One region of the Ensifer sp. 4252 genome, then DNA from elsewhere that is predicted to be linked to it. Evidence: riboswitches for the same ligand, from Rfam matches in the RefSeq annotation. Region 1 holds a riboswitch; the other holds the start of a gene.
The links. A riboswitch is a leader RNA that binds a small molecule or an ion and turns the genes downstream of it on or off. The one in region 1 is predicted to bind FMN.
Positions count from the first base shown of each region.

Region 1 (3,408 bases):
AGTGGCTGCGCGCCGCCGGCCAAGATCCCGTGCGGCGTCGGGCCTGCATGACCTATGTGGTGGCGATCGCGGTTGCGCAGCTCGGCTGGATCGTGCTGATCTTCGTCGACTTCTCGATCATTGTCACCTTCGCGATGGTCGTGTCGCTGACGGCTATCGAAATGCTCGGGCCCTATATCGCCGAGAGGCGGTATGGCGGCACGCCCTGGCATGCGCACCATATTGCCGAACGCTACGGCCTTCTGGCGATCATCGCGCTCGGCGAAGGTGTCGTCGGCACGGTCGCCTCGATCACCGCGGTGGTGGACGGGCAAGGCTGGAACCTCGACGTGGCGCTCGTCTGCCTGGCGGGCACCGGGCTCACCTTCGGCATGTGGTGGATCTACTTCCTGTTGCCGAGTGCCGAGGTGCTGCACGTGCACCGCAGGCGCTCCTTCGTCTGGGGCTATGGTCACATGTTCATTTTCGCTGCAATCGTCGCGACCGGTGCGGGTCTGCATGTCGCTGCCTATTACATCGAGCACAAGGCGCATATCGGGTCACTGGCAACCGTTTTGACGGTGGCGGTCCCGGTCGCCGCCTATATCGGGCTCGTCTACGGCATGTATGCCTATCTGCTGCGGCAGTCGGAGCCGCTGCATGCCTGGCTGCTTGCCGGCACCATCCTGTTGCTGGCAGCGTCAATCGCAGCCGCAATGGTGGGCATCGATATGGCAATCTGCCTGATCATCCTGATGTTCGCGCCGTTCGTGACCGTCGTCGGTTTCGAGGCGGTCGGTCATCGTCACCGGATGGCAGCGCTGGAACGTTGCCTTGATGAGGTCGAGCGGGTGCATTGAGCGCCAGGAATTGACGAGTCGAAACAGCGGTTTGCCGGCTGTTGCTGACGGCTTGATTCAGGTGGTTCAGAGGCTGAATCAAGAAAGGGCGACCGGGCAGCTTTCGCGCGGAGTTGCCCCTCATCCTAGCCCTCTCCCCGCAAGCGGGGAGAGGGGACGCGACCTATCGCTGGCCGCCGATTGCTGTGAGAAAGCGACGGTCCACAGCTGCAGGCGAGGGAGTTCGGATGCTACGTGTGCCGCGTGTGGCCTTCTCCCCGCAGGCGGGGAGAAGGCGGCCGGCAGGCCGGATGAGGGCAGCCGGATACGGCGCGGGCTTGCGGCCCGCCAGCAGATCAGGCGTTGATCAACGCCAGCTTGGCGCGGGCGTCGAGGATCTGGGCGCAGGCGTTGGCGGCCTCTTCGCCCTTGGCGACGAAGTGCTCGCGGAAGAAGGCGATCAGCGGCGCGCTTTCCTGGAAATTGTGCGGGGTCAGTACCGCGGAGAGCACCGGCACGTCGGTGTCGAGCTGGACGCGCATCATGCCGTCGAGCACCGTGCCGGCGACGAAGTCATGGCGGTAGATGCCGCCATCGACGACGAAGGCGGTGCCGAGGATCGCGGCGTAACGGCCGGTCCTGGCAAGCTTCTGCGCGTGCAGCGGGATTTCCAGTGCGCCCGGCACGTCGAAGATCTCGACGTCGGCGGCACTGCCGCCAAGCTTCGTCCATTGGGCGACGAAGGCATCGACGCAGCGGTCGACGATGTCGGCATGCCAGCGGGCACGGACGATCGCAATCTTGGCGGTGGGGTGGGAAAGAATAGTCATGGTCTCAAGCCTTCCAGGGTTTGGCGTTTCCAATTTTCCCGTCGGGCGAACATGCATGCGCGCGAAACCCCGGCGAGGGGTCCACGTTCCTGCTTGCTCTCTTCCATCCGGACTGTGACCGTCGGCTCCGGAATCTGACCGGATCTGCTGACCCCTGGAGCCACCGCATGTTCCTTAGATCGCAAGCGATTTAAGGACAAAAACATGCGGCGATTCATAGAGCTACAGCGACCTTTGCGCGTCCGGAAGGACGCGCGGCGCTGTAGGCTCCAAGGCGCTCGCGGGCTTCGATCTTTCGATCGCTACCGCCGGTGGGGAGTTTCACCCCGCCCTGAGAACATGGGCGACTATATAGATCGGTCACGCACGGTCAAACGCGTGCCGCGACGAAAAACCGGGAAATTACGACAGATTTTTCCAAGGTCTGGCGCCGCCGGGCGAAATGATTCCGGCAGCGCGATGCCTTTGCAGGCTCGAGGCTATTCGCGAATGACCAGCAGATCCTTGGCGGCAAAGCGCAGCGTGACGTTGTCGCCGAAGGTCGGCGGCGTCAGGCCGGGGTCGTTGAACATGTCGAAGGAGATGACGTCGCCGCCGATGCGCAGCTTGGTGCGGATGACCGAGCCGAGGAAGCTGGTCGAAACCACCTCTCCGGTCAGTGCGGTGTCGCCCTTGGCGCTGTCGGCGATCGAGCCTGCCTCCGGGCGCAGCGCCAACGAAATGTTGTCGCCACCCTTCATGCCGGCGATCGAACCCTTCAGCGAGACCTGCTGGTTGCCGATGGTGACGGCGCCTGCGGCCGGATCGGCAACCTTGGCCTCGATGATGTTGAGCGTGCCGACGAAGGAGGCGACGAAGCGGGTGGCTGGCGTGTTGTAGATCTCGAACGGCGTGCCGATCTGGTCGGCGCGGCCGGCATTCATGACGACGATGCGGTCGGAGATCGACAGCGCCTCTTCCTGGTCATGGGTGACGAAGACGGTGGTGATGCCGAGCTGCTGCTGGATCTGGCGGATTTCTTCGCGCAGTGACACACGGATCTTGGCATCGAGCGCCGACAGCGGTTCGTCGAGCAGCAGCACCTGCGGCTTGACCGCGAGCGCGCGCGCGAGTGCGACGCGCTGCTGCTGGCCGCCGGAGAGCTGATAGGGGAAACGATCTGCCAGATGCTCGAGCTTGATGAGGCTCAGCATTTGCTTGACGCGCGTGTCGATCTCCGACTTCTGCGCGCCGGCGACTTTCAGGCCGAAGGCGACGTTGTCATGAACGTTCATGTTGGGAAACAGTGCATAGGCCTGGAACACCATGCCGATGTTGCGCTGGTTCGGCTTCAGCGTGCCCTGGTCCTTGCCGTCGATGGTGATCGTGCCGCCGGACGGCATCTCGAAGCCGGCGATCATGCGCAGGACGGTTGTCTTGCCGCAGCCTGACGGGCCGAGGAACGAAACGAACTCGCCCTTCTCGATGCCCATGTTGAAGTTGTGCACGACCTGAACCGGGCCGAAGGACTTCTGGATGTTGTTCAGTGTCAGGAATGCCATGTGATCAAGCCTTGGCCGGAGCGGATTTCTGGATACGGGAAACGAGCTGGATCAGACCCATGCTGAGCCAGGTGATGGCGAATGCGATGACCGCGAGCGCCGAAGGCTCATAGGCCTTGTTGGCGCCGACGAGCTGCAGGTACGGACCGAAAGCCGGACGATTGAGCAGCGCGGCCATGGTGAATTCGCCCATGACGATCGCAAAGGTGATGAAGGCGC
Region 1 is NZ_JBNDIU010000004.1:120,485-123,892, forward strand. It holds gene ABIE33_RS11650 (low temperature requirement protein A) at 1-839, shown strand, start outside; gene ABIE33_RS11655 (6,7-dimethyl-8-ribityllumazine synthase) at 1,175-1,648, opposite strand; FMN riboswitch at 1,740-1,991, opposite strand; gene ABIE33_RS11660 (ABC transporter ATP-binding protein) at 2,128-3,189, opposite strand; gene ABIE33_RS11665 (ABC transporter permease) at 3,194-3,408, opposite strand, start outside.

Region 2 (3,408 bases), on a different contig from region 1:
AGGCAGGGCGATCTCCTTCTTGATCTCGCCCTTCTTGTTCACGTGCAGCAGCGCGTGGGCATAGAGCTTGTCGGAGTTGCCTTCCGAAGCGAGCCAGAAGCCCCCTTCCCCGTCATTGGCGATGCCTTCGATGTCGAGCTTCTGTGCCGGAGCGCCATCACGGGTAATGCGAAGCGTTTCGGTGATCAGCGCCGGCTTCTGTGTCGCGTCGATGGTGAAGATGGTCGGCTGCGATGCATAGACCGAATCGTTGACGGCGCGCAGGAAGCCCGGCTTGTCGGCAACGGCTGCGAGCCCCGAAAGCGCTCCGAAGCCCACCGGCAGACCATCCTTGTCGGCCGAGCGGATCTGCGGATAGGCAGCTTCGCCTTCGCCGCGCTCGTAGATCATCACATGCGAGCGCGCACCGCCGTCTTCGCCGAGATCAACCTCATTGGCAGTCGCAAGCAGATTGCGGGACGGGATCGCGACGGCACCTTCCGGCGAGATGCCTGATGGCAGCAGTTGCTTCAGTTCCGGCTCGGCGCCGGTGTCCTTGTAGACGCCGACGATCGAAGCGCGTTCGGACAGTACGAAGAACAGATTGTCTTCGCCGAACTTGGCAGCCTCAAGGCCTTCCGGCTCGACGCCCTTGGCCGACGAACGCTTTTCAGGATAGTGGCCGATCGAAGCGATTGCGTGCTCGAAGCTCGCGCCCGATTCGAACAGGACCTTGCCGGTCGTGTCGAAGATGGTGAACCCGCGCGAACCGCCCTCATAGTCGCCTTCGTTGGCAACGATGATACGGCTGTCGTCCAGCCACTTGACCGCGTCAGGCTCGCGCTTGCGACCCTGCTGTTCGTCCTTGAAGGCGATCGCACCGTCACGCTTGGCGTCGATGTTCTTGAGGTCGACTGCGCCAGCGGAGAAATGCGTCTTTACCGTCGCCGACTTGCCGTCGATGATGACGATGTGGTTGTTTTCCTGCAGCGTCAGCGCAATCTCGTCCTTGCCGTTGAAGGAAACGAATTCCGGCTCCGGATCGTCGCCTGCAACTTCGGCAAGACCCGTCAGGGTCACGTGCTTGATCGTCGCGCAATCGGCAACGCCGTCCTTCAGAGACAGGATCACCAGGTCGCCGGCAGGCATCTGCGGGATCTTGCCGTCATTTACCTCTTCATCGCGCTCGTTTTCGATGGCAATCGCAGCAAGGGTCCGGTCCTTGTTGACTGCAACGGAGTCCGGCTGGCCGCCGAGGTCACAGGTTGCCTCAACCTTCTTCGAGGCAACGTCGACGGTGGCGAGGAAGCCGGAAGGCTTGACGAAGCTTTCGCGCGTATTGACGGCTACCAGGGCCTTGGTACCGGAAACGGTCACCGACGTCGGCTCGCCGTCGAACGAAACGATGCCGGCCGCCTTCGGCGTCTTGGCGTCGGTGATATCGATGAGACCGATGCGCTTGCCCGGGCTATCGGAATAGATCAGCGTGTTGCCGTCTTCGGTCGCGGTGATGATTTCCGCGGAAGTCGCGTCCTTGCGGGCATCGCCCTCCGGCAGATTGTCGGCAACGGCGAAGGACGCAATGCGATTGAACACCGGTTCGGCGGCTGCCGGAAAAGCAACGGACGCAAGAAGTATGGCGGCAAGCGCCGTTCTGCATGATGAAATGGTCATGAAATCCCCCATGTCGAATATTCAAAACAAGGGGGTTCTGCGGGATGGCGATGACAGGCGCATGACAATGCCGCGCCTTTGTTGTGCAGCGTTGCCTTACGCGGTGGCGCGCTCGCGTTTCATCTCGTTGCGCATGATGAAAAGCGAGGCGCCGAGGATCAGGACCGCCCCCAGCCAGAGATAGCCGCTCGGCGCATAACCGAAGACGAGCCAGCCGGCGAGAACGTTGAGCGGCAGCTTGAGATCGTCGAAAGGCTGCACGTAAAGACGAGTGCAAATGCATATTGCCAGAAGGCGGTCGAGGTGGCGGAAAAGCCGAGCTGCATCGTCATCCATTGCGTGACGATATTCAGGAGAGCAAAGGCGACGCCGGCCAGTATCATCCAGGCGGCCCCGGCCATGGCACGGGAGGTGAAAAGTGGTTGGGTCGTCTCACTCATGTCCTTCATCCGCAAACGGGGACCAACACAAATCAGGACGCATGAGCGCGGGATGCGACGACGGACAGCCTGTCCTTCGCACCCCCGATCATTCTCTTTCATCCGGACTGTGACCGTCGGCCCCGGAGTTGCACCGGATCTGCTAACCTTCCGACGCAACAACGTCTGAAGTGCTCGCGGGCTTGGGCCTACTGCATGATTCCTTAAATCGAATCCGATTTAAGGAGAAGATCATGCAGCAGCTTTCAAGTGTCACGGCGTCCTTTGCGCGTCATATTTGACGCGCGGCGCCGTGAGCCCTTACCGCCGGTGGGGACTTTCACCCCGCCCTGAGAACAGGCTGAGCCGTAGACCAAAGGCAGGGCGGCTGCAAGGGCAGCCGAAAAGCAAAAGGGTCCGGCGTGAGCCGAACCCTTCAAGACTTGGACTGCCGGCCTCGTGTCCGGCCGTCAAGCAAACTTATCAGCCGTTAACGGCATCCTTCAGGCCCTTGCCGGCCGTGAACTTCGGAACGTTACGTGCCGGGATGTCAACTTCAGCGCCCGTGGACGGGTTGCGGCCCTTGGAGGCTTCGCGACGCGAAACGGAGAAGTTGCCGAAACCGACGAGGCGAATGTCGCCACCGTTCTTCAGTTCAGCCTGGATGGTCTCGAAAACTGCATCAACTGCGGAAGATGCGTCGGTCTTGGAAAGTCCGGCCTTCTCAGCAACGGCAGACACGAGCTCATTTTTGTTCATGTTTCCACCCCTTTCAAAATGGTTCGAAACGACTGTGTTTTTAAGCCGCGGCGGCTTGCGCATCGCCCGCGTCTTGCCATTCCCAATTGCGCCTAATCCCTTGGAATGCAAGGCTTGCGGCATGCTTTTACAACAAAAAAGACCGGCCAGAGGCCGGTCTTCCTTGTTTTTCTGCGAAATGGGCCTGACGGGAGCACAATTGCACCCGCCCTGTCCTGTCAATCAGTGGGCGATGGAAGCACCCGCTTCGTCTTGCGAATCAACCGCGGCGACGGTTGCCGGCTCGTTTGCCGGGTCCCATTCGATCGGCTCCGGCAAGCGGACCAACGCATGCTGCAGCACTTCGCCCATCCGCGAAACCGGGATGATCTCCAGCACGTTCTTCACGTTGTCCGGGATCTCGGCGAGATCCTTGGCGTTCTCCTCGGGGATCAACACCTTCTTGATGCCACCGCGCACAGCCGCCAGCAGTTTTTCCTTCAGACCGCCGATCGGCAGTACGCGGCCGCGAAGGGTGATCTCACCCGTCATCGCGACATCCTTCGAGATCGGAATACCGGTCATCACCGAGACGATC
Region 2 is NZ_JBNDIU010000001.1:339,942-343,349, forward strand. It holds gene ABIE33_RS01700 (esterase-like activity of phytase family protein) at 1-1,665, opposite strand, end outside; partial or broken gene ABIE33_RS01705 (EamA family transporter) at 1,750-1,920, opposite strand; FMN riboswitch at 2,180-2,434, opposite strand; gene hupB (DNA-binding protein HupB) at 2,556-2,831, opposite strand; gene lon (endopeptidase La) at 3,054-3,408, opposite strand, start outside.
Region 2: linked by a shared signal. The riboswitch ahead of ABIE33_RS01705 (EamA family transporter) and the one ahead of ABIE33_RS11655 (6,7-dimethyl-8-ribityllumazine synthase) in region 1 are both predicted to bind FMN.